DNA from 3 places in the Corallincola platygyrae genome. Region 2 is predicted to be linked to each of the others. Evidence: predicted binding sites of a transcription regulator. Region 2 holds the regulator's gene; each other region holds the start of a gene.

Region 1 (10,562 bases), on a different contig from region 2:
GACCTGGCATTGCTCAATGACCAACTAAAAAGTACCCCACAACCTACCGAGATAACATTTGATAACTTTGTCGTCATGCCCATGAGTGGCCTGCAGAAACAGATAAGTAATACCGCACGGTGGGCGAGCCAGTAATGTGAATCTACAGGTTTAATGGAGAACCGCTGAGATACGAGGCCGGTCAAAAGTTAGCAGGGATATCCTTCCTCAGACAGCCAAGCCTGTGCTTCTTGGTCAGTATCGAAAAAGCGTTGCAGGCAGATGTCTGCATCCGATGCTTGGTAGACCTTATTAAACTGCGTTTCGATGACAGAAGAGATCGCCTTAGATTCTGGCTGCGCAAAGACAATAGCGATGCGTCTCAAACCGTGCTTTATCCGCCACAGGTGCAGCGACTGCAATAGAGGTAGCGAGTCTGGGGTGTAAATACCATCTCCATGCAGCCTAGCGAGCATCGCCCACTTAACACCAGCTAAGTAAGTTGTTACGGTTTTTTTCACGCCCACTTCAAAGGTTCTTGCCGCTTCGAGATTAAACGGACCTCGAGCCTCAACAATCAGCACATGGTTCTTCACCGAGAAATCAAATTGGCCGTGAGCTTCAAATTTCATCTATGAGCTACCTCATGCCGTTAAAGACATCTGCTATCGGCTTCCCTTTAACTATACGAGTATTTTCCCAAGGAGAAGGTGTAAATCTCTGGTTTGAACTGACCAAACTGAAGAATAATCAAAATCTTGACTATGCTTTTCATCAGGAGCGAGGCTCCGAAAAGTGTCTCCTGACTAAAAAGGTGAAGCAATGAAAAAAGTACTTTCCATGCTAATTGCTGTGTTTCTGGTGGGATGTTCAGCCAAAGGCTCTACACCCGCGGAGCAAAGGGCTGAAGTTCAAAAAATGAATCAGGAAGTTATTAGCGCCGTCTACAAACAGGAACCCGCGGCCAAGAAATTGATGAGTACCGCAGCGGGTTACGCGACCTTTTCCAATGCCCAGGTAAATATAATTTTTGTTGCTGGTGGTGGCGGTTATGGCATGGCGAAGGATAACTCAACAGGCAAGATCACCTACATGGAGATGGGTGAGGGTGGTGTCGGTTTAGGACTAGGTGCTAAAGATTACCGTGTCCTGTTCGTATTCCACACCAAAGCAGCTTTGAACTCATTTATTGAGGATGGCTGGGTGTTTGGCGGTGAAGCGGATGCTGCTGCAAAAACCAAAGATAAGGGTGGTGAAGCCAGCGGCGGAGCGAAATTTGGTGACGTCACCGTATATCAACTTACAGAAGCTGGTTTAGCGATACAGGCAACGGCGAAAGGCGCTAAGTACTGGAAAAGTGATGAGCTGAATTAAGGCTTACATCAGTAATATCGGAATTACCTTGTTCAGTGCAATAACTTAAAACGTGTCTTCGACGGGTGTATTTCGGGGTGCTTGCCCACCGAGGCAGTCTCAAGCTGACTGACTCGGTGGCACGCCAAACATGCGCTTATATTCACGGCTGAACTGAGACAGGCTTTGATAACCTACCTTGTATGCTGCATCACTGATACTTCCCTGAGGCATAGAAACCAGCTCCTTGGCTTGATGAAGCCTTACTTGTTTTATGTATTGCAGAGGTGACACGTTGGTGACTGATTTGAAGTGCTGATGGAGTGAACTGACGCTCATACTTGCCTCACCAGCGAGTGTGGCGATATCTAATGGGTCGGCATAGTGAGATTGGATGTAATTGATCACATGGGCGATCCGTTCATGGTACTTACCCTGTGTTACGAAGGCGGCCAATTGCGCACCTTGAGGGCCGAGCAAGGCATAGTAGATAAGCTCTTTGACCACCATTGGGGCCAATAAACTCGCTCTGTTTGTGTCAGTTAGGGCATCTATTAGTCGCACGAGCGCGTCTTCCATTCGCTCTGTCAGTGGACTGACGCATACCCCTCGATTCGCCAAAACATTTTCTTGCATCGCAGGCACTTGCACCATCATCTCCAGTATCATCTCTTTCGTGAATCCAATTTTTATTGCCAGATAAGGCTTTTCTGGAGAAGCCTCTATTACATGCCCTTCCATAGGCAGTGGTACCGACAATGCTAGAAAGTTGAGAGGATCATAGCGATAGCACTCAGAACCCAAATAGCTCTGCTTACTCCCTTGCAGCACGATGTACAAGATAGGCTGATAGATGATGGCTTGCCTGCTGGTTACGTGATTACTACGAACTAGCTCAATGCCATCCGATAGCGACGGGTAGAGGCCTTCGTCGGGTAAGAGGATCTCCAATTGTTCGACCAACCGGTTGCGTTGCTCAGGTGTCACAGATATCTCTCCCAGTCATTTAGGGGCGGTAACCATTGCCGATTTGAGCTTAACGGGAAAAGACCTTGTGTAAATAGCTTGATTAGGCATAAACCAAGGGTTTGGAGGATTAGGCAAACAATACGGAGAAGTGTGCTACCAACAAATCGCAGCGACTATCAATACTGTTGGCGATTCATCACCTTATCGGGAGCAAACGTATGAAACGTCGTCAACTTGGAAATAATGGTCTAGAAGTCTCTTCTGTTGGACTGGGCTGTATGGGCATGTCTGACTTTTATGGCAGCAGCGATGAAATGCAAAACATGGAAGTTTTGACACATGCACTGGATATTGGTGTTAGTTTTTGGGACACCGCGGACATCTATGGTCCTCATACGAATGAGCTGCTCTTAGGGCAGTTTTTCAAACAAAACCCCAGTGCACGTCAACAGGTTCAACTGGCAACAAAGTTTGGGGTTGCAAGGACAACCGAGGGCGAGTTTGTAGGGGTAAATGGTCGGCCGGAGTATGTCAAATTGGCCTGTGACGCTAGCCTCAAGCGTCTGGGGGTTGATCACATCGATCTCTATTACCAGCACCGTATTGACCAATCGGTACCCATTGAAGAAACCGTCGGGGCCATGGCTGATCTAGTGAAAGCTGGAAAGGTACGTTATTTGGGATTATCTGAGGCCAGTCATCGGACAATTCAGCGGGCGCACCAAGTTCACCCTATTTCAGCGGTACAGATGGAGTATTCATTGTGGAGCCGCGAAGTTGAAACGGAAGTGTTACCCACGTGTCAGAAGCTCGGCATAGGTTTGGTCCCTTATAGCCCTTTGGGACGAGGCTTTTTAACGGGCGCAATTCGTCAAAGGGAGGACCTGCAATCAGATGATTGGCGTTTGAACAACCCCAGATTTGAAGAGGCTTCGCTGCAAAAGAACCTGGCACTGGTGGATGCTGTGATGCATCTGGCTGAAGTAAAAGGGTGTACGCCTGCCCAATTGGCATTGGCCTGGTTGTTAGCACAGGACCCGGCCATCGTGCCGATTCCCGGGACGCGCAAAATCAGCCGTCTAAATGAGAATACTGGGGCTAGTGGGATTGTGCTGTCTAATCAGGAATTGACCTCATTGACTAACGCTATCAGTGATTTATCTGTATCGGGGGCTCGGTACCCTGTTGACCATCACTCTTCACTATTTGCTGACACACCAGAGCCAGTGGAGGAGTGATGGTGATTCAGCCCTCCCGTTGGACCGGAGGGCTAACTTGTTGAATATGGATAGAGGATTCATGTTTTGTGATGGGAGTAGTTAATTGATCTGAGTCAATTGATTCAGATCAAATGTTCTACCAGTTAGTCGCTGGATAATCGCCTCGAAATAACAACAAGTGGTTAACACAATGAAAACAATAATTGCATCTAGTGTTCTCAGCGCATTACTCCTTACAGCTCCACTTGCTCAGGCCCACCAAGCGGGAGATTGGTTGGTGCGTGGCGGTATCATCAACGTGTCGCCAGACGATAGCTCAGGTAACGTATGGGTCGATGGTTTAGGCTCTACCGATATGGGCGTTGGCGTCGATGACGACACGCAGTTAGGTCTTAACTTCGCCTACATGGTGACAGACAATATTGCGGTTGAGCTGCTGGCAGCAACACCTTTTACCCATGATGTAAATTTGGAGAACTCACAGCTGGGTTTGGGTGACGGCAAGTTGGCTGAAGTGACGCATCTGCCACCGACTTTGTCTGCTTTGTACTTTTTTGGTGATAGCCAGACCAAGTTCCGTCCTTATGTCGGCTTAGGTCTTAACTACACCATCTTCTTTGATGAAGAGTTCACTGGTAGCCGCAAAGAGCAAGGGTTCAACGACCTGGACTTGTCTAACTCATTCGGTTGGTCGGCTCAGCTTGGTGCTGATTACAGCTTAAACGATAACTGGTTTATCAACGCCCAGGCGCGTTACATCGATATCAGCACCGATGCCGACTTTAAAGTAGGTGATTCCAAAGCCAGTGTCAGCGTAGATATCGATCCTTGGGTGTATATGGCCAGTGTCGGCTATCGCTTTTAGACAGGGCTGAAGCATTTGCAAAATGGCGGGTATATCCCGCCTTTTTTATGCCCTAGATCTATTCGCTTTTTTCCGGCGACTCTTTTGGCAGGCGGATCTCAAACACAACACCTTGCCCCTCAGCACTGTCACAGTGGATCTCACCCGCCAGATTTTGCGTGATCAGGTTATAGATAATATGCAGACCCAGGCCACTGCCGCCGTCGCCACGCTTAGTGGTATAGAAAGGCTCAAAGATTCGACCAAGGTGCTCTGTGGCGATTCCTTTGCCATCATCTTTGTAAGTAAACAGTAGATGGTCGCTCTGTTCGGCGACGTCGATGGTTATGTTGCCCGCTTCGCTGGGAGTGAAGCCATGTTTGTAAGAGTTCATGATCAGGTTAGAGAAAACCTGCCATAGAATGCCCGGGTAACTCATCATCTGCAGATTGCTACCACAGCTTATTTCTAATTCTACTTGGTAGTTTTTGAACTGTGGCTGCAGGCTTCGTTTTACATCATTGAGCGCACATTCCAGGTTCAATAACTGCCTGCTCTCCTGATGTTGGTCGACGGCTACCTGTTTGAAGGTTTGCACCAACTGCGCGGCTCGATGCAGATTGTCATGGGCGAGATTCAGAGCAGTTAAATTCTCATTAAGGTAGTTCTCCAGCTCGCTCTTTCTCATCTTGCCGGATTCAAGCAATTTAGTTTGTTGTTTGGTCTTTTCAGTGACCATGGAGCAGGCAGTAATGGATACGCCCAGAGGTGTGTTGATCTCATGGGCGACACCGGCGACCAGGTTCCCCAGCGCTGCCATTTTTTCGCTTTCTATCAGCTGGTTCTGAGTTTTTTTCAGGCGTTCATATGCTTTGGCTAACTCACGCTGCTGTTCACGCTCCTGACTGACGACCTGATTGTAAGCGTTGTACCAGTCCACCAACCGCTTGATTTCAGTAATTGAATACTGACTATCGATAAAAACAGTGCTGGCGGTTTCATTGGGGTCGTTTTTCCTATCCGTGATGCTTCTTATCGGTAGAATCACGCGACGAGCAATGTACACAGTCGTGATGGCCATCAATGCCAATGAGAATGCCAGACATCCAAGGGTAAGATGGCTGATTAATATGGCATTTTTTTCCAGCGTGTTAAGTGGAATGATGCCTACAATGTGCCAGTCTGTGTTGGGTATCTGACTGACTACAGCACGCGCAATTTCGTCCTCATAGGTGACCACTTCCTGGCCAGTAGTATCGGAAATGTCGTTCAGTTTTAACTCTGGCATCGTGCGGCCGATACGGGACTGCAGTGGGTGATACACCACGCGGTTCTTACCATCGAGAATGGTGTGGTACATCATCGATTGATTTTTGGCGTAGGTGAAATCGTAGAAGGCACCCACCGAGTACTTCAGAATTAAGCTACCCGCGCTGATATAGCTTGCAGATGCTTCATCAAATCGTTTGATCTGATAGAGTGCTGGAATGATCAGCCCTTCATTGGATTGCTCATGGGGGTTTGACTCTAGCCCGAGCCAGCACAGAGAGAGCTCAGTTGATTCACAACGTTGCTGCCAGTCTGCAAGCAGGGCTTTATCCGTGTAATTTTCGGAGGTCTCTCCAACACCAAGGATGGTGTCGCCCACCACGATCTCAAGTGCCAAAAGACTGTTAGTGTTGAGCAGTACCCGTAATTCTTCTTCAATTTGAAATTGAATTTTTAGTCTCTCAATACCGCTGGGCTCTCGTGTCGTCAGGGTTTCCAGCAGCGAGTTGACGGTGGCGTTTTGGCTGATGTTGTAAGCAAGGCGAGCAGCGCCGCGAGTAAAATGCTCAATTGACAATGCGCGTTCTTCAATAATCTCTTTTGTCAGGTTTTCTGCCTGGTGGGTAAGGCCTGTGACTGATAGGTAGTAGCTAGCACTTCCGAGAAAAATCAGGGGTAAAAACGTACTGAACGCCATATAAACAATCAATCTTGATTGCAGGCGTGCAAACCACCGAATTAACTTCCCCATCTACTAAATATCCTTGGCTGTAATCAGTTTCACATCAACTATCACTTCGTCCTCAACCTTTTCTCCTCGCAACTGTTTGGCGGCAGCAACAACACCCGCATAACCCTGCATCTCGGCTTGTTGATCTATGGTTGCCATCATCCAGCCATCCTGGATTGCAGTACGCGCGTCGGGAATATCATCGTAACCTGCAATTTTGATCTGCTTGAGCTTGTTCTCCTGCAGGTAAAGCGCCGCGCCCAATGCCATCATATCGTTAGCACAAAAGATCAATGCCAGATCTGGGTGTTCATTGTGAACTCGCTTGGTGATCGCATATGCCTGCTCCAGATGCCAGTTGCCAACCTCAGAGCCGACTATGTTGACGCTGGGTGATTCGGCAAAAGCCCGTTTAGCCCCTTCCCGTCGCTGCCTGGCATTAGCTGCAGCGCGTGGCCCTTCAATAATCAAAGCCTTTCTCTGGCCCAGCAGTTTTGTTTTTTCTACCAAATGCTGGGCCGCCAGGTACCCGCCCTGATTATTGTCCACAGATACAAAGGGGATGGGTGACAAGCCTGCGTTGGCGACCGCTTTTTGACTAATACGGTTGTCGATATTGATTAGTTTTATCCCTGCCAGACTTGCCTTTTTCAATACGGGAACGATCCGGACCGAATCAGCCGGGGCGATCACAATGGCATCGATCCCCATTCTCAGTTGTTTATCGATCAGCTCCGCCTGTTGCTCTACCAGTGTCTCATTGGTGCCTGAGCGAACGATCAGTTCAATGCCTTGCTCTTTTGCTGCGCGTTTCGCCCCCTTTTCCAACTCAAGATAAAAAGGGTTAACCAGTGACTTCATCACCAACAATACTTTTGGCTTAGCGCCTGTGGCGGCATCGGGTTCGGTAGGAGTTGGATCGCTACAACTGATAGCAAAAAAGGAGGTGAGTACGACGAGCAGACGACTGACATAGGACACGGCAACGACCTCACTGATATTACTAATGCTAATAATAGGATGTTTTAACATGCCTGTTTGCGCTTCCCTTACGAAAAAGCCCGGCACTGGCCGGGCTTGAGCAACAAGGTGTCTGTAACGTGACTAGAAATGGCGGTAGGAGACACCCAGGTAATACTCATCGCCTGGTGTGTTATAGCCGTATACGTTCTCGTAGCTTTCATCAAACAGGTTGCTGGCCTTGGCACGGACAGTCCAACTATCAGTCACAAAGTAAGCAACGCCTAAGTTGACCAAGTGGTAGTCGTCGAGGCGTTGGCCTGCGTCGGTGCGTTCGCCGTGATACTCATATTGGGCGAGGAATTCGAAATCCTGCCAGTCATAAGTCACCTGATAGCTACCGGTCTTGCGAGCGCGTCGAATCAGTTGTGAGCCGGTGGCTTTGTCTTCAGCATCAACGTAGCTGAGGGTGGCTCGGTGACCCAGACCCAGCGCACGATAACCCAGGGTTACTTCGCCGCCCGTGATGGTTACTTCACTTACATTCTCAGGGGTACAGTTCCAGAACTCGTCGCAGATCCACTCGATGAGATCATCCACTTCGGTGCGATAAAGGCTGGCGGTGGCATTAACGCCCCAATATTGTGAACGTACCAGCAACTCGTAACTGTCGGCGGTCTCGGAGGTCAGATCCGGGTTGCCCTGAGAACCAAAGGATTCAGGGTAATAGAGGTCGTTGAAGGTGGGTGCTTTAAAGCTGTGTCCAGCATTCAGTGCGACCAGCAGTTTGTCGGTAACGTGATAACCCAGACTGGCGTTATAGGTAGTTTCAGAGTCGATGTTTTCAACATCGTCATAGCGAATTGCTGCCTCAGCGATCCATTTCTGATCCTGGAACTGAGCGTTGGCAAACACCGCGGTGACATCACGTGAGTCTTCAGCAAAGTCAGTATTGGCACTGACCTCTTCCTGGTAATAATCGATACCGGCGGCTACGCTGAAGGCGCTGTATACCTGATATTGATTGATCCAGCTGACCTGGTCGCGGCGGGTTTCAAAGAAGTCGCCATCACCTTTAGCGATGCCATTGCCGTAGTTTTCGTTGTAGTCACGGCTTTGGGCGACGGACAATACGCTGTTCCACTCATCACGTTGGTAGTGCGTGCGCAGCTGCCACAAATGGTTTTTGTAGTCGGTGCGATTTGCACCAAAGCTATTGTCATAGTCGTTGGCGCCGTCATCGATTTGTGCAACCCAGTCCAGCGTCAGTTGGTCGTTGATGCTGTAGTCACCACGAATCGCAGCAGAGAGACGGTCATAACCATCATCATCGGTTTCGTCGTCCTTGCGGGCATCAAAACCGCGGCTGTCCTCGGCGCTGGCACTCAGGGTGGTGGTGCCGCCGGCGTAGCCGATACCTACCTGACCATCACCAGCGATGAAGCTGTTGGTGCCGGTTTCTACACCTAACTGGAACTCTCCAGCGTTCAGTCGACGAGTAAAGATATTAATGACACCACCCAGCGCATCAGAACCCCAAAGTGACGCGCGAGGCCCCTTGATCACTTCGATTCGCTCGATCTGCGCAATAGGCAGATTTTCGATCGCTTTGTTACCCAGAGTAGCGGAGCCAGTACGAACGCCATCGACCAGAATCAGGGTATGGTCTGAGCTGGTGCCCCGGGTAAAGAGTGAAGTCTGTTGGCCTGCGCCACCTTGTCTGGCAACATCAAGACCTGCCACAGTGGATAGCAGGTCAGCCAGTGACTGAGGTTGAAGCTTGTCGATATCATCGCGGGTGATCACTTCAACCGCCGCCATGACGTGATCTACCTGCTGTGGTACTCGGCTGGCAGTCACAACAATATGTTCAATATCGTCGCTTTCTCTGGGCAGCACATCGTCTGCCATGGCTGAGGATGAGATCAGGCCACTGAACAATAGAACGCCTGTTGCCCAATGAGCTTTAGCTGTTTTGCCGCTTAACAATTGAAAGTGCATTGTGTTCCTCTTTGTTGGCGCCCTCCGCGCCTGTTGTTATGTATGTGGTCTTTACACCACTATTTGCATTGCGCCGGTTCCGGACTGACACCTGAAAAATATTTCAGATGAATACCGTTGCGGGGGCAGTGCCAGAGTCTCGCTGGCTTCCCGTGCGCAATACCCTTTAATTGGCGCGCTTTGCTGTTGCTGCACGCGCTGTCATTAACACCTCGCACATCCGATGCATGCCATCGAGTGCGCGCGGTGAGAATCTGTGTAACAGATCGCCATCAATACTGTAGATCTGCTTGTTTTTTACGGCAGGTAGCTCCTGCCATTTATCCCAAATCATCGCCGTGGCCTTGGATGTACCATGGTCCTCGGGGCGAACAATGACTTCTGCGTCAGTGAGTAGCACTTGCTCCAGACTGACCTGAGGATAAGCGGTGCTGGCATCTGCCATCACGTTTACACCACCGCAGCTATGAATCATTTGGTGGATCCAGCTCTCTTTGGAAATGCTCATCAGCGGATTGCTCCAAAGTTGGTAGAAAACTTTAATTGGTGGCTGTTGCGCATACGCATTACGCAGTCCCGCCAGACGTTCTAAAAATGCCGTGGCTGCCTCTTTGGCTTGCTCCTGATGACCCAGCATGTCACCCAATTCACTGATCTCGTCGGCGATCTGCTCCAGAGATTCGGGCTCGCTGTGGTAAATAGTAAAACCAAGCTTTTTGAGCTGTTCGATATCACCGGGTTGGTTGCCGCCTTTCCACACCACGATCAGGTCCGGCTCCAATTCCAGAACTCTGTCGAGTTGAATGCCGTGATAGCCGCCGATACGGGGAATGCTTAAGGCTTGTTCGGGGTAATCTGCATACTCTGTGGTGGCGACGATCTTATCGCCGGCACCGATAGCAAAAAGCATCTCAACAGCGTGTGGGGAGAGGGCAACTATCCGTTCAATATTTCCTTCAACAGTCCGTTCAATAGGACGTTCGATCGGTTTTGCCATCGTTAGTGCTGGGCTCAGCGTGAGCAGCACCAACAGTATCCACTGCTTCATCCTTGGATTCATTACGGACGCTCCTTGTTTGATGAGGAAAGGCCAGCGATAGCCATCAGTTTATCGATATCCAGATGTTGTTCGAACTGGTCTGCCAGGTGATTCAATTGCTGCTCGCGACACTGAGCGATATCCAGGGTTTCAACGGCTTTTCCATAGACCCAGCTGAGTATTGCAGCGCATGCATCA
Region 2 (10,562 bases):
TTGGCCTTGAAAATGGTCAGACTGACCATATGAATTCCTTAGGTTTAAATAAGAGGTGTTCTCATTTATGAAACGCATCCTGCTCTTTATCGCGACCAACCTGGCTGTTGTGCTGGTGTTGGGCATTGTCTTAAACGTCATTTTCTCAATGACCGGACTGCAATACAGTCGGGGAAATATTCCTTCACTGTTGGTTCTTGCCGCCGTTTTCGGTTTTGGTGGCTCATTTATTTCTCTGGCGATATCAAAATGGATGGCGAAGCGATCTACTGGCGCCCAGGTGATTACTCAACCCGCCAATGAGACTGAACGCTGGTTGCTGGAAACAGTGCAACGTCAGGCCGCTCAGGCGGGCATTGGTATGCCGGAAGTGGCCATCTATCCAGGCCAGGAAGTCAATGCGTTCGCGACTGGTATGAAGCGTAACGATGCACTTGTTGCTGTCAGTGTCGGTCTGCTCAACAACATGACACGAGATGAAGCCGAGGCCGTACTTGCCCATGAAGTGAGCCACATTGCCAATGGCGACATGGTGACCATGAGTTTGATTCAAGGTGTCGTGAACACCTTCGTTATCTTCTTTGCGCGTATCGTTGCCAGCATTATCGATAACTTCCTCCGCGGGGATGAAGAGGGCGGTGGTCTCGGTGGTTTAGCCTACTTTGGTGTGGTCATGGTACTGGAACTCGTGTTCGGTATTCTCGCCAGCACCATCGTCATGTGGTTCTCGCGCCAACGTGAATTCAGGGCCGATGAGGGATCTGCAAAGCTGGTAGGTAAGCATAAGATGATCGCTGCCCTTGAACGATTAAAGCAGCCTGCCCCGGAGTCTCAGCTCGATGGCCAACTTGCCGCCTTTGGTATTAACGGCAAGAAAAGCATGGCGGAGCTATTTATGAGTCACCCGCCATTGGATAAACGGATCGAAGCATTGCGCAATATGCGCTGATTCGAATAAGCCCGCATTTGCGGGCTTTTTTGTATCTAAAATTAGGGAATTACGTGACCTAGCGCGATTAACGACTTTGGGAACCGGTGATAAGCTGAAACCACTAAGGAGGGGTTATGACAAAGTTTTCGCTACCGTTTAGCAGGCGTCCAAGTAACGTTGTTGTGCTAACAGGTGCTGGTATTTCACAAGAGTCGGGTATTCGCACTTTCAGGGCTTCGGACGGCTTGTGGGAAGATCACCGTATAGAAGATGTAGCGACGCCAGAAGGTTTTGCACGAGATCCTGCGTTAGTTCACCAGTTTTACAACGCCCGGCGTGAACAATTGCTTGCTGATACCACTCATCCAAACTCCGCACACGATGCGTTGGCGGCATTGGAGTCACTGGTAGGCGGTGAGCTTCTGGTTGTCACACAAAATGTCGATGACCTTCATGAGCGCGCTGGCCAAAAATCGTTAGTACATATGCATGGTGAGTTGTTGAAAATACGGTGTGAGGTGACGGGGCAAGTTTACCCTGCACCATTGACCTTAACTGAACGAGACACTTGCGATTGCTGCGGCTTGAGAGAAACATTGCGGCCGGACATTGTCTGGTTTGGTGAAATGCCAATGGAGATGGATCGCATTTACCAGGCATTAGCAGGCTGTGAATTATTCATCTCTATTGGCACCTCCGGGAATGTTTATCCTGCCGCGGGGTTTTGCCGCGAAGCTAAGCTCAATGGTGCAGTAACGTTGGAGTTGAACCTTGAGCCATCTTCCGGCAGCACCGATTTTGACTATACATATTACGGACCTGCGGGTACGCTCGTGCCGGAGTTTGTTGACTATTTTCAGGCGCTGCCGCAGTAAATTTTTATATGCACAATTGGTTTCCCGAGTTTTTAACCATCGTTCTAGTTCACGGTCTTGCGGTCGCAAGCCCGGGGCCTGATTTTGCTGTTGTGACACAAACGGCTATTCGGCAAGGCCGGCGCGTTGCGATAGTCACGGCGTTGGGCGTGGGTACAGCCATACTCTGGCATGTTGCACTGTCATTAGCAGGTGTATCAGTACTGTTTAATCAATCCCCAATGCTGTTAAACGGGTTTACAGTCATCGCTGCAGCCTATCTGGCTTACTTGGGCTGGGGAGGGATCACTGCGAAACCACTGGGTGAAAGTGCAGGTAGCGAATCACAGGAACAAGCCGCGAATGCGCATCAGGGGGCGTATATTAAAGGGTTGCTGACAAACGGGTTAAACCCGAAAGCTACACTGTTTTTCATTGCGTTGTTTGCCGTCGTTATCTCTCCTGAGAGACAGCTAATCGTTAAGCTGTTCTACGGCGTATATATGGCTATCGCAACGGCTGCATGGTTCAGTCTGCTGGCTTGGTTTATCGGCAGCCCTAAGTTCCGTAGTAAGTTGCGAGAAAAAAGCCATTGGCTTGAGCGGGTAACCGGTATTGCTTTGTGGATTATTGCGGGCAAGTTGTTAATTGATCTGTTCGCAGCTGCAGGTTAATCAAGGTTTTTGGGGAGCAAGGTGTCAGATAAAACGCTGGTTCATAAACTACACGCAGACGTCTCCCTGGAAGACGAAGGTCGGTATTACAAATGCCATACGACACTTTCCCTGGACCATATGGAGGTGACCGATCACCTTTATCTTCGCCTGTTGGCTTTCGCATTGTTTCATGAAGCTGAACTGCGTTTCTCTCACCATCTGGATAGCGCTGAGCTACCCGATATATATACCGATGATGCGGCATTGGGGGTTGTGCTAGGTATAACTGGTGAGCACCGGATAAAACGCCTTATCAACACTTACCAGACTTTTCATCTGCTGATGTTTGACGACGAAGTGACTGATGACGCTTTCAAACCACACCACTATCAAGGCGCAGATGTTTGGGTTATCGAACGTGCGTTAGTTAAGGCACTGGAAGACGAAGAGTTATTAAACCACCGATGGTCTCTGGACCTCAGCGATGGCGTACTCAACATATCAACCGCAGAAGGGCACTATAGTGGGCGTTTCAGTCTGCTTGATACAAACTTTGTGTCAGGTTCAGGCGCGCTGCATTTACCGAGATAACCTGGTTTGACTGCGAGAGTATGGCGATTAGCTTGTTTGAAAGTGTACCGCTATCTTCATCTTGCACAGGTCTATATAATTGCCGCCAACAATAACTCTGATTAGATGCTGATGTTCAACGATCCTAAAAACAACCCTGTCATTCAACGCGCCATTTCAGGCAAATACACGTTCAGTGTTAAGTCCGTTTTAAAGCAAAGCTGGGAAGTTACCAAGGCAGACAAGTTAGCTGTGATTATTGGCTTCGTGTTTGCGATGGCGGTAAGCATTGGCGTTCAGTACGGGATCGTCATGATGTTTGGTGGTGGCGCAGAAGATAACCAGAGTATGAGTGGTATTGGTAATCTGGTCGCTACGCTTGTGGCTGCGCCGTTTTGGGCCGGGCTCGATATGATGGCTCTAAGGCGCACGCGAGGTGGCCCCATCGCAGTGACCGACATGTTTAACTTCCTCAAGTATTTTGCGCCGCTGGCATTGGTTCAGGTGATCATTACTTTCCTTGTGCAAGTGGGATTGATACTGCTGATTCTTCCCGGCATTTATATTGCGGTAGGCACTACTTTTGCCTTGATGCTAATGCTGGAAAAAGGGCTATCTCCGATGCAGTCGGTGATTATTTCTATTCGCGCTGCACACCATCAGTGGTTCAAAGTATTCTTAGTCTTTCTGGCAATCACACCTGTACTGGCGGTGGGCGCTTTGCCAATGGCAGTCTACATGTCAGGAGAGGGTATGGATGCAGTTAAAGGTACTTTGGCATTCAGCTTGGTGCTGATTTGGGGGCTACCCATGCTCTACTACGCTAAAGGATTTATGTATCAAGAGATTTTCAAGGAGTTGGAGCAGGAGCCGGAAAACGTACCGTCTGACAGCACCAGCGACGATCAGGGCAGTTTTTCTGCCTAACTTCTAACAGCTAAAAGCGTATTGAACCAGTTAAGTCGTATGGTTAAGAGAGATAAGGTTTTCATAGCAGGTGTTCTAGTTGTTTCGTTTAGCCTGCTGTTAATGGTTTGGCTGCATCGTCACTACCAGATTACAAGCCAAGCGAGTGGCGAGCAGGTTCAGGAAACTAGGTTGCCTGTTTTTGCAGAGATTTCAGATACTAAGGCAAGAAAACGAGCGTTTTTTGCTTATCTGGCGCCTTATGTAGAAGCGCTTAATGGCCGCATCACCCAAGAGCGGTTGCAAATCTTAAAGATGCGTGATGAGCTGGAGTCAAAAGGGCACCTTTCAAATCAAACGTTGTATAGGTTGCAGGCTGTTGCAGTCGCGTACCGCCTTGATAGGTTCGACCTGTCAGTTGAAAGCCTCGACGCATTGCTAAAGCGTTTGGACATTCTCCCTTTAGAGTTCGTTTTGATCCAAGCGGCTAATGAGTCCGGGTGGGGTACTTCCAGATTTGCGAGGGAAGGCAATAACCTTTTCGGCCTCTGGTGTTTCAAAAAGGGGTGTGGCTTGGTGCCAAAGCATCGTGATGAAAACGCAGTTCATGAGGTTGCGGCATTTAGCAACATGGAGCAAGCCATCTCGGCTTATTTCAAAAATCTCAATACTCATCCCTCATACAAACACCTTCGGGACCTTCGCTTTATCGCCCATCAACAGGGTAATTTAGTTGAGGCGAGTTCATTGTTTGAGGGACTAACTGCATATTCAGAGCGAGGTGAAGCCTACGTCGATGAGCTTCAAGCGATGTTGCGGCAGAACCAGGGATTGATTCGAGAGGTTGTCACGCAATGATAAAGTCAAAACTAGTGGTGCTGTCGCTATGCTGTCTTCTACCGATGCAGCAGGCCTTGGGAGAAAGCTTCGAATCGGTCACCATGGAATACAAGCCTTTCTATCAGCGTTTAAAAGTGCTCTATAAAGGCAATTATGCAGATAGCGATGTGGGTTTCTATTTTTATAAGGTCAATGCCAAAGATCAGCCTTGTGATATTACAGGTGGGCGAATCTTTAATAAAAACTATGAGTTACCTCTTGTATATACAGCTAAGGGCCGTTTGTATATTCCCTATGAGAAACAGCTCTATTCTGATAAAGCGTTCGTTACCGTTGAATCCGAATCAGCCTGTGAATTAAGCATTTCACTTGAGCTAAAGCGCCCGCAAACTGATTATCGCAGTCAGGATCTAAAGAACAAAGCGGAACAACTGTATGCATTGATGCGCGACTTTGCTGGTGTCGGAAGTATTTTATTGCCAAACCAGCAGGGGATTACTGTAGATTTTGAGGTGCCTTCGAGTGTTTCATATTTGAGCGCTAGTGGCGCTGAAATTGAACAAGGTGAGGTGTCTGAACAGCAACTCATTAGTCTCAAGCAACTAAGCGAGATGGGTAGTTTGCACTTTTCTTCTCAACCATCAAGAATTTCATTGTGGTTAGCAACAAAGTAGAAAGGCACCAGTAGGCGCCTTTTTACTGACTGCCCTGTCTGTACTATCTGACTTCTACAACGTCCAATGTTTGCACTGGCTGGAACTCCGGCGACGTCATCGATGTGTCTTCAAAAGACTCTCGGTCAAATGCCGTATCGCCATTTTCGACAGGCGTGCCGGTGGCTTTTATCGTTGCAAAGTCGAACAGTGATGGGTCGGCGAGATGGGAGGGGACCACATTCTGCATAGCTCGGAACATGGTTTCTATGCGGCCAGGAAATCGTTTGTCCCACTCATTAAGCATGGCTTTTACCTGTTTACGCTGCAGGTTCTCTTGAGAACCACATAGGTTACATGGAATGATGGGAAACTGTTTCTGTTCTGCAAAAGGAATGATGTCCTTTTCTCGACAGTATGCAAGCGGGCGAATAACCACATGTTCACCGTTATCGCTAACCAATTTTGGCGGCATCGATTTTAGTTTCCCACCAAAGAACATGTTCAAAAACAGTGTCTCCAGAATGTCATCTCTGTGATGCCCAAGTGCAATCTTGGTAATACCAAGTTCTTTCGCTGTCCGGTAAAGCACACCCCGTCTTAATCGGCTGCAGAGCGAGCAGGTGGTTTTACCTTCCGGCACTTTGTCTTTCACAATACTGTAGGTATCTTCTTCGACGATCTTGTATTCGATATCAAGCGAGTCAAGATAAGCGGGTAAAACATCCTCGGGGAAACCTGGTTGCTTTTGGTCCAGGTTTACCGCGACCAAATCGAAGTGGATGGGTGCACTCTTTTGCAGAGAGCCTAAGATCTCCAGCATGGTGTAGCTGTCTTTACCGCCGGATAAGCACACCATCACACGATCACCATCTTCAATCATATTGAAGTCGGCTATCGCGCGACCAACGGCATTACGTAACCGCTTTTGAAGCTTGTTGGCGTTGTATTGTGCTTTTGGGGTTGCCATCTGAATTGTTCCACATCACTTTGAGGGCGCGTATTATACGGCTAGGAACACGACTTGATAAGGCCTATTTAGTAAGGCCTTATCAAACCAAATTGAGATGGGAACAAATGCTGTTAGCGGTGGGCACCAGCAAAACGACGGGCGAACTTAAACGGCGCAACCGTCATGCGTTTTAAACTCAGAGATGATGTTACGGCAGGTTGTTCTACCTGAGGGCACACCTTTTGCGGATAAACCTTTATAAAAAAGCGATAAAGCTGCAACAGTTCAACCAGCTGCATGTCGCTATATTCCATTGAGTATTCACCGAAGATAATGGCGTCGTTGGAAGCGATTAAGGACTGGCTGGGGAAGGGCGTTGTTTCATTCGAATCATATTTCCCAAACCATTCGGAAAACACTTGTTTCATCGATGCTGAGTCAGGAATATGTTTTAACCAGTCTTGGATAGCCTGCTCACTAACGCAGGTGACTTGAACCCCCTCTAAGAACTTTCTCGGCTGGCCTTCATAAATAGTCGCATACAGTCCCATGGGGAGGTGGGTTTTGATACAGGCCTCTTCTGGTTGGTCAGAGACCCACTCTTTAATACTTTCTATAAACGCGCTTTTTGTTTCTTTTAGTTGATCAAGCAGCGCTTCGCCTTCTTCGATTCTCATTGCTATCGTCCTTTGCAAGGTTTCACACAGGTGTGAATAATTGCAATCACCCCTTTTAGTAATTATGTGTAGGGTGTGCTGCTGCGTCAGGATTGCCGACTTATTCAAGTTGTATAGGTGATACAAATCCTTCTGGTTTTAGGGCCAAAACATCACAGTTAAGGCTATCGATAATATGTTCCGCTGTGTTGCCGATAAGGGCAGCGGAAAGTCCGGTTCGTCCAACAGAACCCAGGATAACTAACTCTGCATCAAGCTCTTCAGCCAGGCGGGGAATAACGTCTTCAGGCAAACCTTCTTTGACGTGGCAATTTGCGGTACAAACGCCATGTTTTTCCGCTTCCCTATGCAACTCTTTGACATGATGGTCGCATACTGCCTGGTTATATGACTTAGGATCAAACTCTGGAATTTCGATGGCGATATTTACAGGAGTACCGGGGTAGGTATTGACCAAATGGACGTCGGCCTTCAGCAGGCCCGCCATATCGTTGGCTTCAGTAATGATCTGTTCGTTCAGGGATATATGTGCTTCCTCTTCGCTTCCTGAATTCACTGCCGCAAGAATATTGCCATTGGCAGGCCAGGCGTGTTGCTTAACGAGAAGCACGGGCACAGGGGATTTACGCATCAAGTGCCAGTCAGTAGGGGTGAAAATGACGGATTTCAGCTTGTCGTGTTCGTGGGTCGCTTTGATAATAATGTCGTGGCCATCTTTGAGCACTTCTTCAATAACTGATTCAAAGGGGCGGTTATGCCATACGACTTTAACCTGAATGGTTAACGACTTATCGCTGTACGCCTCAACTAGTTCAGACAACCACTCTTCTCTTTGTGCAATAACACCACTTCGCATCGCTTCACGCTCTTCACCCGAAAGCATAGTGGTCATTTCATAAGAGAAATCGTAAATAGCTAGGAAGACCTTCAGGCTTGCACCGGTCTTTACGGCGAGTTCAACAGCTCGGTTAAGCGCGGGCTGTTCATTTCGTGTGGGATCAACCACAACAAGAATTGATGTGAAGTTGGCCATACATCCTCCAAACCCTAAAAGAGTAGAACAGAGCTAAGGATAGAACACTGGGCTCGTAGTTAAATGTAGGACTTTTAGAGAGAAAGTGATAGGGGGGAGGGTTGCGCTGGATCAACCATTAGAAGATCCAGCGACTTAGATGTTTATTCGTTTGACGCACCCGCCAATTCAGTGAGCTGATCGTCGTCAAGTACCGTGATGTACTTGCCTTTTACTTCTATCATTCCGCTCTTCTGGAAACGACCAAGTAAGCGTGAAATAGTCTCAACCGTAAGACCAAGGTAGTTACCAATATCGCCTCGGGTCATGCTTAGGCGGAACTCTTTAGGAGAGAAACCACGCTCACCAAAACGGCGGCTAAGGCTGTAGATAAAAGCACCCAAACGTTCTTCTGCGCTTTTCTTGCTCAACAGCACGATCATTTCCTGGTCACCAACAATTTCGTTGCTCATCAGTCGCATTACCTGGTGACGCAGCTTTGGCATTGAGCCGGATAGATCATCCAAGGTTTCGAAGGGAATTTCACAGACCATGGCGGTTTCTAGTGCTTGTGCGAAGCTCTGATGCTGACCCGTGTTGATTGCATCAAAGCCAACGATATCACCGGCAAGGTGGAAAGCAGTGATTTGCTCTTCGCCTTGTTCAGTGATGGTATAGCTCTTAACTGTGCCCGAACGAATGGCATAAAGCGCTTTTAGTTCGTCACCGGCCTGGAAAAGCTCATCGCCTTTGTGGATTGGCTTTTTACGTTCAATGATCTCGTCAAGCTTGTCGAGTTCATTTTCATTTAGCGTAAAGGGTATGCAGAGCTGACTGATACTACAGTTTTGACAATGAATCGCACACGCGCCGTTCATAACTCGTGAGCCTGCTGCTCCACTGGCTTTATCGTATCCCATACTTTACCTAAAATTGATCTCAGTTAATTAATGATACACTCAATTTCACATGTTTAGAACCAAGTGCTGCGATCAAGCGCGGATAAGAGTGTAAACAACCCCAAAGCGATCACAAATCCTCCCGCGAGGTTACGAAACCCTCGATTACTTAATAGTTTTGCAACACGGTTTCCCAACATGCCTAGGGACAACATAGATGGAAGCGTACCCAGTCCGAAACAAAACATAACGGCTGCGCCGTGCCATGCCGCTTCTGCAGATAAATTCCAGGTCAACGTGCTGTAGACAAGCCCGCACGGTAGCCATCCCCAAACGAGGCCGTAACAGAATGCAGTGGGAATCGTACGGATAGGCAAAAAAGCTTTTGCTAGACGCTGAAGACGTTTCCAAATTCCTGCACCTGCGCGCTCGATGTAGGTTAGGCCACGGTACCAGCCTGTAATGTATAACCCAGCTAAAATCACCATGACACCGGCAAGTATCTGGGTTGTCACTATCCAGTGCTTCGCTTCGGCTAGTTGCGTTAGAGCAGATGCCGTGAGTGCGACCAGAAAACCTGCCACAGCGTAACTGAAAACTCTGCCGGCAGATAAGGCCAGGGCCTTTAAAAAAGTTCGTTCGTTTGAGCCGGATAGAAGTGCCGCGGAGAGACCGCCACACATGCCCGCGCAATGTCCACTGCTAAGAAGACCAACTGAAAATGCTGCGCCAAGTTGATATAGCAGTGGCTCCACTATTGTTTGTCCCTTTTTGACGGCTCATCTTCATCAAACAGAATGTCGCTGCCGTGACGTTCAAGATCTTCAAATTGGTTGCTCTTGACTGCCCAGACAAAAATGCCAATGGCGATAAAGACAAAAACGATGGCAATGGGGATCAAGATATAAAGTATGCTCATTTGGTTTTTAATAACCTCATCGAGTTACTTACCACGAGTAGGCTGCTCAGGCTCATGCCAAGCGCAGCAAAGTAGGGCGCTATATAGCCGCTAACTGCTAACGGGATGATAAACAGGTTGTATGCCAGCGCCCAGCCCAAGTTTTGTTTGGTAATACTTGCGGTGCGTTTAGCCAGTTCCAATGCAGCCAGCAACACGCTGAGCTTGTTGCTGGGCAGCACGGTATCTGCACTCACTTTTGCTAAATCCGTACCGCTGCCCATCGCAACGGAGCAATCTGCTGCCGCTAGTAGAGGCGCATCATTGATGCCATCACCAAGCGCGATACATTTATGACCTTTAGCCTGTAACGATTTGAGATGAGACAGTTTGTCCTCTGGAAGCTGGCCACCGTGATAGTTATCGCGTTTTAGTCCTGCAGACAAAAGCGTAAGGTAGTGGCTCTCAGAATCATCACCGGTGAGCACGGTGGCCTGAATATCAAGTTTTTTGAACTTGCCTAATAAAGACGACACATCGCTTCTTAGCGCGTCACCTACATCAAAACTCGCAATGGCTATTGTGTCATTAGCGAGCACTGCATTCGAGCCGTAATAAAGATCTGAAGATTTGATACCCAAGTCATCTAACCACTTCTGACGGCCCAGGTACCAGCGTTGTCCATCAATAACCGCACTCACGCCTTGGCCGACA
Region 3 (10,562 bases), on a different contig from region 2:
TCTGCAAGTGAGGCTGAGTTACTTCGCCATTGCGAATCAGAAACCAAAAAAAGTGAGCAGTTTAATCGTCTCTGGGTAATGAAAGAAGCTCTCGCTAAAATGAGCGGGGAGGGGATAAGTGCCTGTTTACAGCAGCCTGTGGAAAGCTATGCATCTGCTATGGGCGCACGTTTATGGTGCGATAGACTTGGAAACAAGCACTTCATCGCGGTAGCGGCATTGAGCAATTCATCTCTGTCTGTTTCAGTTACCAACGTCGACCTATCGTCAAAACAATTGGCACATCAAATCCATCGTTTTCGTTGAACAAGTTTGCGTTTGAGAAGTGTTTATATGAAATACTTGCCAGCCAATTCAAGTCTTTTCCAAAATATACCCCTGCGCCTATTTGTGCTTGAAAGCTAAAACGCTCACTTTGCTTTCGCTCACCTAACCGCTTATCAGACATATAGGTCGGTCCTAAAGCTCTGACAAAAAAGAAGGGCTGCGTGTCTTGCCATGGCTCAGCGTACAAGTTGAGCTGGGGAAAGAGTGAGAAAGCCACTAAATCTTTGTTGTTACTCGCATCCGTACCCAGGTAAGTGATACCCGTACCGATCATGAAGGACTGTCGTGAACTGCGATCATAGCGCCAAAAAATGGCGTCAACTCCTACCGTGTGATTGTCTTGGTCAGCACCAGGCTGTGGGCCTATACCTGTATTAAAAAGCCATTGTGTTTCAGCGAGAGTTGTTGGACTGAAGAAACATAAGGAGCAGAGGCATAGCATTAACTTAGTCACTTTCTTTATCACAATAGAGGGTTGTTAGGTGGTTGAGTTTGCTCAAGTTTAATTACTCTGAGCGAGGTGAGCAATGGTTACAGATTGAGTGACAGTAATGAGCCATCTAACGGCTCGAAAGTACTCAACTGTCAACAAAGTGTGATGCTTGTCAAATAGTTGACTATGCTAGAAATAAAGGGAAATTGTGATCGACGAGGAAGTCCCACCCGTTAGAGGTTCTAAGCCATCTTCGCAGGGGACCACCATGTTACGCGCGTATCTTGTTGCTCTATCTCTGATTTGCCTCACGGGTTGTTCAAGCAACTGGGCATTTTATGCGCCAACGCACGAAATATCTCGTTCGCCAGACAGTTATTCGTATGCTTATGAAGAGATTTGGATCGATAGTGAGTCCGGCAATCGGCTTAATGCCCAAATCCATTTCTCAGGGGGGTCTAATCCAGCCGGTATGGTAATGCATTTCCACGGCAACAGAGGAAACATTACCGAGACCTTCGAAAAGGTGGAGTGGTTGCTAGATGAAGGGTTTGACGTGGTGGTTTTTGACTATTCAGGTTACGGCAAAAGCGACGGAACTCCCACCCCTGAGACGACCTATCTCGACGCTCGCTCAATGCTTAGTTTCCTGAACAAGTTTGAACGACCAAATAACCACTACAAAAAGATCGTATGGGGTACCTCTTTGGGTGGCGCTATCATGATGAGTGGGTTGAGCAGTAGCGCTGAATCCCATGACCTCGAGTTGGTCATCGTTGATTCCAGCTTCTACAGCTACCAGAAAACAGCGGTACACGTTGTAAGCCAATACCCGCTGGGAGGATTGATTACGTGGCTGCCGGCAATTTTTGTTGATGACAAATATGCTCCAGAAAGCAGGTTAGACGGCCTCCCTGATACACCTATATTGTTTAGCCATTGCGATACTGATGCGCTCATTCCAATGGAATTCACAAAAGGAATGTACGACATGGCTTCAGGTCAAAAAGCTTTATGGATACTTCCGGGTTGTAAACACGCAAGAAGTTTCGCTAATGAACACCCTGAGAATCAAAACTTGCTGATGCAAGTTTTGGATGAGCCCGAGCGTATCTCGCCTCAATACACCTATGCGAAAGCTCTCAAGGACTTCAACGCCCAGTTGTTGGCGGTAGAGAGAGACAACTTGTAGAGCCTGGCTGAAACGAGGTAAGTAGGCTTTAAGGCTTGCGGAGCAATAAAAGGAATTTGCTTGAGTAGTTAAACGCAAACTTTGTGGTCCAGAGTATAGTAAAAAGCCGCTCATTCGTGAGCGGCTTTTTTAGTCAACTAATTAGAGGTTAAGCTGTGGCGGTATTCCCTTTCACTTCTTGCTCCGCACGGACCTTGTTTACGTAACGACGCATCAGTGCTGAGACGATAAGTGCAATCACAAATGTCGCAGCGAAGATGTACAAGGTCATCTCATAGCTGCCGGTGACGGTACGGACATAAGCTGCGATCTGTGGGCCTGCAAGTCCTGCCGCCGCCCATGCAGTAAGCACATAGCCGTGGATCGCACCCAACTCTTTGGTACCAAACAAGTCGCCAATATAAGCGGGTAGGGTAGCGAAGCCACCGCCGTAGCAGGTCAGAATGGTATACAGAACGATCTGGAATAGGATAACGCTGGAGATATTGGGCAGCAGATAGAACGCTACAATCTGAATCAGGAAGAACGCCATATAGGTAGTAGGTCTGCCCAAGTAGTCTGACAAAGACGCCCATGTGATGCGCCCTAAACCATTAAACAGCGACATCAAACCCACAATAGCAGCCGCTTCAACGGCTGAAAGCCCGATGCTTTCCTGTGCCAGTGGTGAAGCAGAGTAGATAACAGCAATGCCACAGCTGATGTTGATAAACATCATGATCCACAGTCCATAAAAAGGTCCGGTTTTCGCTGCTTCGTTCGCCGTCAGCTGAGAAAGGTCTTCTACTTTCTTCTGCTTGCCTGAATCAATGGCTTGCTTCATTTTCTCAGGCATCCAGCCCTCTGGCGGACGCTCCAGGTACAGGGCTGATGCGTACATCATCACCATGTAAACAGCACCCATGATAAAGAAGGTCATTGGGATGCTGATGTTGTCCATAATGGCGTTGAAAATGGGCGCACCAATCATGGCGCCGAAGCCAAAGCCCATGATCGCTAACCCGGTTGCCAGGCCTCGACGATCAGGGAACCACTTAACCAGCGTTGATACTGGTGTGATGTAGCCAATACCGAGACCAATACCGCCCATAACACCATAGGTCAGCCACAGCATGTAGAGGTTACCAAATGAGGTGGCTACACCAGCCCCCAACATGCCTAACCCCCAAAAGGTACCCGCTACAAGCCCTGCTTTTCGTGGGCCATTCTTTTCAACGAAATGACCACCGATAGCGGCCGATAATCCCAGGAAGAAAATGGCGAAACTGAAGGTCCATGCAACTTCGTTTTTGGACCAGCCAAATGCTTGTTCGAGAGGAAGGTTGAATACGCTCCAGGCGTAGACAGATCCAATCGATACATGAATGCCGACAGCGGCAGCGGCAATGAGCCAGCGGTTTTTCATTTCAGGGCCTTTCGGTGTTATTTATTTGCATGAAATGTAACTGAGATGTTAACAAAGTTAGATTGATGTATGTCAAACGATCAAATAACGACCAGACTAAACTCCCTAGTAGTTGGAGTGGCTCACATAACCTATATAAAAAATGCAATTTCTATATTGCAGATGATGAGATTACTCGGACTAACCTCGCCCTCCCCAAGGCCAATTCTAATAATTAGGGAAAACGTATATGAAGCTAGTTACTTTGGTAAGTTTGGTAGGCAATTCTCGCCCTGGATTGCTGAAAGAGCTTGTCGAGCATAGCCACAATATTGGAGCGACATGGCTTAACAGTAAAGTGAGTTATCTTGGCGGTCAGGTTTCTGCGCTGATCCGTGTTGAAGTCGCCAGGGATAACGCTGAAAAACTCCATCAGATCTTTGAAACATGCGAGGGAATAGACGTCAGGTTCTCAGACGTGGCAGAGACTAACCCAGATAAATCTGCCAGATTGAAGTTTTCCGTTGACGCTGGAGACAGGCCCGGGCTTGTCAGTGAGTTGACGCAATTGTTTGATCAACAGGGAATTGAGGTTGTTGATTTGGAAAGTCACCGTATGGGGGTAACAGATCTTGGTCTCAACATGTTTACCGCTGATATCACGTTGAATTTGCCGGCAGACGTAAGCCAGGATGCGATCACTTCAGATATAGAATCGATCAGCAAGGGTATGGTCGTGCGTGAGGCTGTTCCGGTTTAATTAAGCGGTCGTAACTGCTCTCCAGCTTTCCGCTGTTTAAAAAAACGCCGACATAAAGCCGGCGCTTTTTTTGATGCTTAGCACAGTGGTGAGATTAAGCATTTACCGCAAAATGCACGGCGATACCGCCGGCGTAGCCCAGCGCAACGGCCCAGGTCCATTTAAGGTGCGACATAAAGGTGTAGTGGCCACGGGCCGCTCCCATCAGTGCAACCCCTGCTGCTGAGCCTACAGAAAGCAGGCTACCGCCAACACCCGCAGTAAAGGTGATCAGTAACCACTGGAAGTGGCTCATCTCTGGCTCCATGGTCAAAATGGCAAACATGACCGGGATGTTATCAATCACCGAGGAGATAGCACCGGCAGCGATGTTGGCATTGGTTGCGCCCCATTCGCCGTACATAACGCCCGATATTGCCGTTAGATACCCCAAAAAGCCCAGCGCGCCCACGCAGTACATAACCCCAAAGAAGAACAGCAACGTATCCCATTCGGGGATCGCCAGCTTACTGAACACATTGTATTCCTTGTCTGGGCTATCTGCCGGCGCTCTTCTGCGAGCGAAGTAAACCATCAGGAACAGCAATGACAGGCCGGTCATCATGCCCAGATAAGGCGGTAGACCAAGCAAGTTCTCAAAGGTCACAGCCAAAACGATGGTGACTAAAAACAGCACGCAAACGCGGTAACCTCCGGGTTTAACTATGACTTTGTCTTCCAGTGCAGGCGGCTGCCCTTCAGGGATGAAGCGCGACATGATCAAAGCAGGGATCAGATAGTTCGCCACTGACGGCAAAAACAGCTCGAAAAATTCGAAGAAGGTGGCATGGCCAGACTGCCACACCATCAAGGTGGTGATATCACCAAACGGTGAAAAGGCGCCACCAGCGTTGGCTGCAACAACGATAGCGATACATGTCAGGCCAATAAACTGAGGGCTATCCTTGCCGACGGCCATCACTACAGCGCCCATAATCAGCGCGGTGGTCAGGTTATCTGCAATCGGTGACAGGAAGAAAGCGATTACACTGGTCACCCAAAATAGCTTTTGATAGCTGAACCCGCGGCTTACCAGGTAGCCTTTAAGCGCTTCAAAGATATTGCGCTCTTCCAGTGCGTTGATGTAAATCATCGCCACCAGCAGGAACAGGAACAGTGACGCATACTCCGCCAGGTTATGGGTGACCGCCTGTTCGATATCGTCATGGGTCATGCCCATCTCGGCCCCAACCAGTGCCGCCAGTACCCATAGAACGCCTGCCGCATTAATCATCGGCTTGGACTTTGGCAGGTGAAGCTGCTCCTCAAAAATCACCAGAACATAGGCAAATATAAAAATAGCGAGGGCCACTAGTGCGAGCGGGTGGTTTAATGCCTCCAGTTGGTCTGCATGACCTTCAAATGCGGCAGCATTAAATGTCACCAGACATGCAAAAACCAGCAAAAGTGGTTTGAAAAGATGAGAAAAAGTGCGCTTCATGTGGGGAAGACTCCTTGCTACGTTCACGACAAAGCATAGACGAGATAACAGATATCGAATCTCGATAAGTTTTGAATATCTAATAGGAAATCCCACTCTAATCGAAGATTTCTAATTCACTGGACGGACCGGATAGAAAGAATGATTGAACAGACAGCTTAGCCTTCGGGTAGCACAAATCGCGGTGCACATGGGCATGCGCCGCGATTTGCAGGGTGAAGATCCAGCCTAGTAGCTGAAGATACCTATACTGTTGCCTGTGAGATCAACATCCAATTCTCCATATTCGGATGTCATGAGATCAGTAGCTCCAAAGCCAGCGAGAGGAGTGAGAGCTGCGTCTTGAGCGCCTAGATCCAAGCTGATGCTCGCATCAGCATTACTTAGATTCAGCACTACAAGCACACTTTCGTCTTCATATTGGCGAGTGTAAGCGAGAATTTCGTCGTCTCTAAGCACATTGACGTCACCGTGACGTAAAGCAGAATTATCTTTACGCAGATGGATAAGCGCTTTGTAGTGATTCAGCAGTGAGTCGGGATCCGCCTGAGCGGTTTCAACATTGTAGTCTGCCACATTGCTGGCGTAACTGCGGAAAGGCGTCTCAGCGCTGGTGAATCCGCCTTGAGGTGTCCAGCTCATTGGCGCACGAAGAGCCCAGTCACCGGTCATGCCGCTTGCGTGTCCCATGCCTACTTCCTCACCGTAGTAGATAAATGGTCGGCCAGGGAGTGTTAGCAAAGCGGCGGCAGCCAGCTTGTATTTGTCGATATTGCCATTCAACTGCTCGTAAACGCGGTGACCAGCAAATTCGTCATGGTTGGCCAATATGATGCCCGCTTCGCCTAAACGGTCGTAGCTCAAGTAACCAGCCAGGTACTCATCGGTTTCGCGATTTCTGACTGTGTTGATCAATTGGTAGTTCATACCAAACGCAAACGCTGAACCACAACCTTGTTCGCCGTTGGTGTCTCCAATATTGGAGGGATTTTCACAGATGATGTATCTGTTGGTGTAGTCCTCCATGACCAGTTGCTGTAACCCAAACAGTACTTCCATGTTTTCAGGCTGATTGGTTTGGCCTTCATGGCCTGGACCATTTTCAAACAGCTGACCGACAGCATCAAAACGGAATCCATCGAGTCCGGCATTGAGCCAGTAACGGAGGTTATCATGGTGGAAATTAATGACATCCTGATTGTGCAGGTTAAAGTCAGGCATGTAGTGCTGGAAAATACCGTAATAGTAACCGCCGTTTTGGCCTGGGTGCCAACCTGGCCCCCAGTAGCCAATCCAACGGTCATCTTCATCCACAGGGTTGGTATCGCTCCATACATACCAGTCGCGCTTCCCTCCTAAATCGTTATCCGAATCCAGGAACAAAGGGTTAGCGCCAGAACTGTGGTTAACAACATAATCCATGATCACACCGATGCCTCTGGCGTGCGCTTCTGCTAAGAACTCATCGAAATCTTCGCGTGTGCCGTAATCCGTTTCCATGGCGCGATAGTCTTCAACCTCGTAGCCGTGATCATTGTCTGAGCTTTCGTTTACCGGCATCAGCCAGATCCCTTCAACTCCCAACTCCTGCAGGTAATCTAGGCGTGAGGTCAAGCCGCGGAAATCACCAATGCCATCGCCATCAGAATCCATATATCCACGCACATAGATCTCAGCAAACACCGCGCCCTCGTGCCAACCTTCTGGCATGGCCGGTTGATCGTTGACTTCTACCGGGGACATATCTAACAACCCTTCAGCTGTACCAGGGGTGACTTCTTCACCACCTGACGAGCCACCGCATGCGCTTAGCAAAAGTGCTGCAGATATGGCACTAACCAGAACCTTCTTATCCATTTTTATCTCCATGTGCGTAAATTTCCGAATTGCTCGGCTTGATAGACGTTGGAGATTTTGACTCAGCGTGGGCTGGAAAAAAGACGATGGATGTAAGGGGCTGTAAGAAACTGTAAGCCAGTGCGATTGGTCACAAAATCAGACAGTTGGCAGTACCATCTCGAATCGGGCACCACCAAGAGAATCAGAGTTTGATGCAGAGACACTACCTTTGTGCCACTCCATCACGCGGGCTACGATCGCAAGGCCTAGTCCATAGTTACCATCTTCCCGGGAGCGGTCAGGTGCCAGTTTTACAAACGGGGTAAACACTTTGTCCAGTTCTGAGTCGGGGATACCGTCACCGTCGTCTTCAACGATAATGACAAGGTAGTTATTGTCTTCTCGAAGTGTCAGTTTAATCTGTTTGTTAGCATGGGCGAGGGCATTGCCCACCAGATTTTGTAGTGCTCGTTGGCACCATTGAAAGTCAAAGCTTGAGATTACTGCATGGTCTGGCTGCTCTATCATCAGCATGAGATTCTTCTGTGTTGCCAGGAGGTCAAATTCAGAAGCAATACCGGAAACCAGTTCACGTGCGTCCAACTCATTTTTCTTCAGTCGCTGCCCATGTTGTTCCATACAGGCGAAATCCAGAAATGCCGTGGTCATTGATTCCATTCGGGTCAGTTCGGCGTCCATGCGGCTCAGATACGAGTGGCATTTGTCTAGGTCCTGGCTCTCTTGTGCCGCTTCTAAGCCAAATCGCAGGCAGGCCATCGGCGTGCGAATATCGTGGGACAAACTGCGGGCCAACACCTTATTGTCGGTCATCAGCTTTTCTATCTGAGATGCCATGTGGTTAAAACTGGTTTCCAGTTTTTCGAGATAGGAAAACCTTGGTGGCGTAACTCTTACCTTTAACTCACCTTTAGCTATTTTCGCAGCAGCGTGGTTCAGGCCAAACAGGCTACGGGTGAGTGGCCAAAGCCAGAGTATCAGGATCCCACAAAGTCCCGCGTAAAAGGCAAGACTCATAGCCACATCGACGTCACTGTATGTTTGTTCAGCGGGCGGCAAGTGGAGCAACAAAAGTGTGTCTGGGTTGCCCGGAAGAGCGCGATATAGGGTTGGACCTGATTCAGAACCAAGCAGCAGGCCGCCCGGCGTTGAGAGTTGCTGAGCAAGTTCCTGGGGTAGGGCAAAGTCATTACGGCGCTCTAATCCAAGAGACAGATGATAGTCCTGGCCAATCTGGTGGAGTGTTGCAGGCAGTTGCTCTGCCGTTACGCGAGAAAGCTGAGAAGCGATGCCATCAACCAATTGCCTGTGATAACTGGTATGAGAATCCGCAGAGGAAGGCTCCGACTGAGTCGCGATCAGATCAAATCCCCACCCCAGCAGAAACAGCCCGCTAAGCGCAGAGATGATAATGCTGAGGTATAAACGGGTCATTGGCCATCTGCATCTAAGGTCGCAGGCTCGGTATGCCAGGCGTCAGGTACAAACAGATAACCTTTGCCCCAGACCGTTTTCAGTTTTTGTGGATGCTGGGGATCGTCGCCGAAAGTGCGTCTTAATGTTGATAACATGACGTCAAATCTACGGTCTATGCCGTCATAGTCGAAGCCCCGAAGCTCTTTGAACGCGGTTTCTCGGGACACTATCTGACCCGCATGGCTAGCCAGGAACCAGAGGAAAGAAAACAATCCACTGGATAGCTCGACCTCTTCACCACACCAATGCACGCGTTCGCAGGTCAGGTTAAGCTCAAGCGCACCATACCGGATTTGATCTGTTCTGTTGGTTTGCCCTGTCCGGCTGATAAAGGCATTGATACGAGCCAGCAAGGCTCGCGGGCGAACGGGTTTAATCACATAATCATTGGCACCCGCTTCCAGCCCCATTACTTCGTCATATTCATCACCGCGAGCGCTCATGATTAGGATAGGGGCATCAGATTGATTTCGGATCTGTCGGCAAACTTCGATACCATTCATGCCAGGCAGCATGACATCAAGTAACACCAGATCAAATTTGCTGTGATTAAATACCTCAAGGGCTTTGTCTCCCCGATCAACATGGGTCACATCAAACTCATTGTCGACCAGGAATTCCCGGATCCAGTCGGCCAGCGAAAGATCATCTTCAACCAGCAATATTGATTTCTTCATATCCATATCTAGAAAATCCGCCAACGGCGAGGTTTCTTCTGTTGTTCGTACACCCAAACCACACTGATCCGTTTTTCAGCTAAACGTCGTCGGTCTGGCATACGAGATAGCCAAAAATTAAGTGTCTGGGTTGAGTCAAACTCATAACTAAATACGTCACTGGTTTGATTTTCCCAACATTGCAGAGGGCGATAGCGTCTGCCGAGGTAGAGACAAACGTTCTGCGGGGTATCTAGTTGCCAGGTCAAGCTAATGCTGGCTCGACAGGGCTCTCCCTTGCTTTGAACGACGCATTTGTCGGGCGTGGCCGAGAGAATAGGGGAGTTCTCCAGCTCAGCATCTATCACCGTGGGTGACACAATCATCCCGGTTTCAGCAAGAACCTCTGCCTGACTGGGAATTGTCACCTGACCAATAACGGTAAAGCGCGGTCTGTCATTAATTTGGTTGATAGCGATAACTTCAAAATTGCTATTGGCATACTGGGTATAGTTTTCAATGGTAAATTGCGTTTCTCTGATGCTGCTGTCCTTGTAGTTTGTCAGGACAGATTGCCAGAAAGATCGGTCATGAAGCGCGCGACCTTTGGGACGATTTACTACCACATATTCGGGCGCAACATTTTTCCATGCCAGGGTCATCAAGCCTTGGTCGATTGCTACGTCGATAGGTTGATAGGCGTAACGTACCCGCAGGTAGTTGACCAATTCCGAAGGTTTGAGCAATAGAGGGACGGTGGCAGCGCTTTGATTTTTTGAGATAAAGGTGGGGATATCCAGAGTATTTGGCTGTTCAGGTGCATCGGCACCGATACAATAACCAGAGAGCAGCATAGTCAGTGCACATGTCAGTAGCCGCCACGTCATCATGCTTCCCTGTTAATCCCTTTATTAGCCCTGGTTATGCCTGCGGTAAAAAACGCTCCTGAAATCAAAAATTTCATCCGATTTATGGAGTCACACAACCGCTTATCTGC

The links. Region 2 encodes FNR, which switches genes on or off when oxygen is low (the NO sensors DNR and NnrR bind a similar motif). Its sites were predicted from a motif close to TTGATCTAGATCAA; they were not measured.
Region 1: a site for FNR is predicted at 3,639-3,652, ahead of ABEA14_RS09440 (OmpW family outer membrane protein). Genes of this name have one in related genera too.
Region 3: a site for FNR is predicted at 3,420-3,433, ahead of ABEA14_RS05070 (L-lactate MFS transporter). Genes of this name have one in related genera too.

What each region holds. Positions count from the first base shown of each region.
Region 1 is NZ_BAABLI010000011.1:48,078-58,639, reverse strand. Features, by position in the region: gene ABEA14_RS09465 (MBL fold metallo-hydrolase) at 1-135, shown strand, start outside; gene ABEA14_RS09460 (hypothetical protein) at 189-611, opposite strand; gene ABEA14_RS09455 (lipid-binding SYLF domain-containing protein) at 802-1,353, shown strand; gene ABEA14_RS09450 (AraC family transcriptional regulator) at 1,453-2,319, opposite strand; gene ABEA14_RS09445 (aldo/keto reductase) at 2,520-3,539, shown strand; gene ABEA14_RS09440 (OmpW family outer membrane protein) at 3,712-4,386, shown strand; gene ABEA14_RS09435 (ATP-binding protein) at 4,445-6,385, opposite strand; gene ABEA14_RS09430 (substrate-binding domain-containing protein) at 6,389-7,396, opposite strand; gene ABEA14_RS09425 (TonB-dependent receptor domain-containing protein) at 7,469-9,325, opposite strand; cobalamin riboswitch at 9,380-9,539, opposite strand; partial or broken gene ABEA14_RS09420 (cobalamin-binding protein) at 9,651-10,235, opposite strand; gene ABEA14_RS09415 (cobyric acid synthase) at 10,385-10,562, opposite strand, start outside.
Region 2 is NZ_BAABLI010000014.1:127,348-137,909, forward strand. Features, by position in the region: gene htpX (protease HtpX) at 68-949, shown strand; gene cobB (Sir2 family NAD+-dependent deacetylase) at 1,066-1,806, shown strand; gene ABEA14_RS11875 (LysE family translocator) at 1,815-2,459, shown strand; gene ABEA14_RS11880 (YaeQ family protein) at 2,481-3,032, shown strand; gene ABEA14_RS11885 (YciC family protein) at 3,144-3,938, shown strand; gene ABEA14_RS11890 (glucosaminidase domain-containing protein) at 4,110-4,775, shown strand; gene ABEA14_RS11895 (DUF2987 domain-containing protein) at 4,820-5,431, shown strand; gene ttcA (tRNA 2-thiocytidine(32) synthetase TtcA) at 5,475-6,380, opposite strand; gene ABEA14_RS11905 (hypothetical protein) at 6,494-7,039, opposite strand; gene uspE (universal stress protein UspE) at 7,140-8,072, opposite strand; gene fnr (fumarate/nitrate reduction transcriptional regulator Fnr) at 8,216-8,929, opposite strand; gene ABEA14_RS11920 (sulfite exporter TauE/SafE family protein) at 9,025-9,705, opposite strand; gene ccoS (cbb3-type cytochrome oxidase assembly protein CcoS) at 9,705-9,869, opposite strand; gene ABEA14_RS11930 (heavy metal translocating P-type ATPase) at 9,866-10,562, opposite strand, start outside.
Region 3 is NZ_BAABLI010000007.1:138,561-149,122, reverse strand. Features, by position in the region: gene ABEA14_RS05080 (4'-phosphopantetheinyl transferase family protein) at 1-306, shown strand, start outside; gene ABEA14_RS19330 (acyloxyacyl hydrolase) at 248-601, opposite strand; gene ABEA14_RS05075 (alpha/beta hydrolase) at 969-1,952, shown strand; gene ABEA14_RS05070 (L-lactate MFS transporter) at 2,101-3,357, opposite strand; gene ABEA14_RS05065 (glycine cleavage system transcriptional repressor) at 3,587-4,096, shown strand; gene nhaD (sodium:proton antiporter NhaD) at 4,191-5,576, opposite strand; gene ABEA14_RS05055 (alpha-amylase family glycosyl hydrolase) at 5,805-7,433, opposite strand; gene ABEA14_RS05050 (ATP-binding protein) at 7,572-8,867, opposite strand; gene ABEA14_RS05045 (response regulator) at 8,864-9,592, opposite strand; gene ABEA14_RS05040 (DUF3019 domain-containing protein) at 9,595-10,455, opposite strand.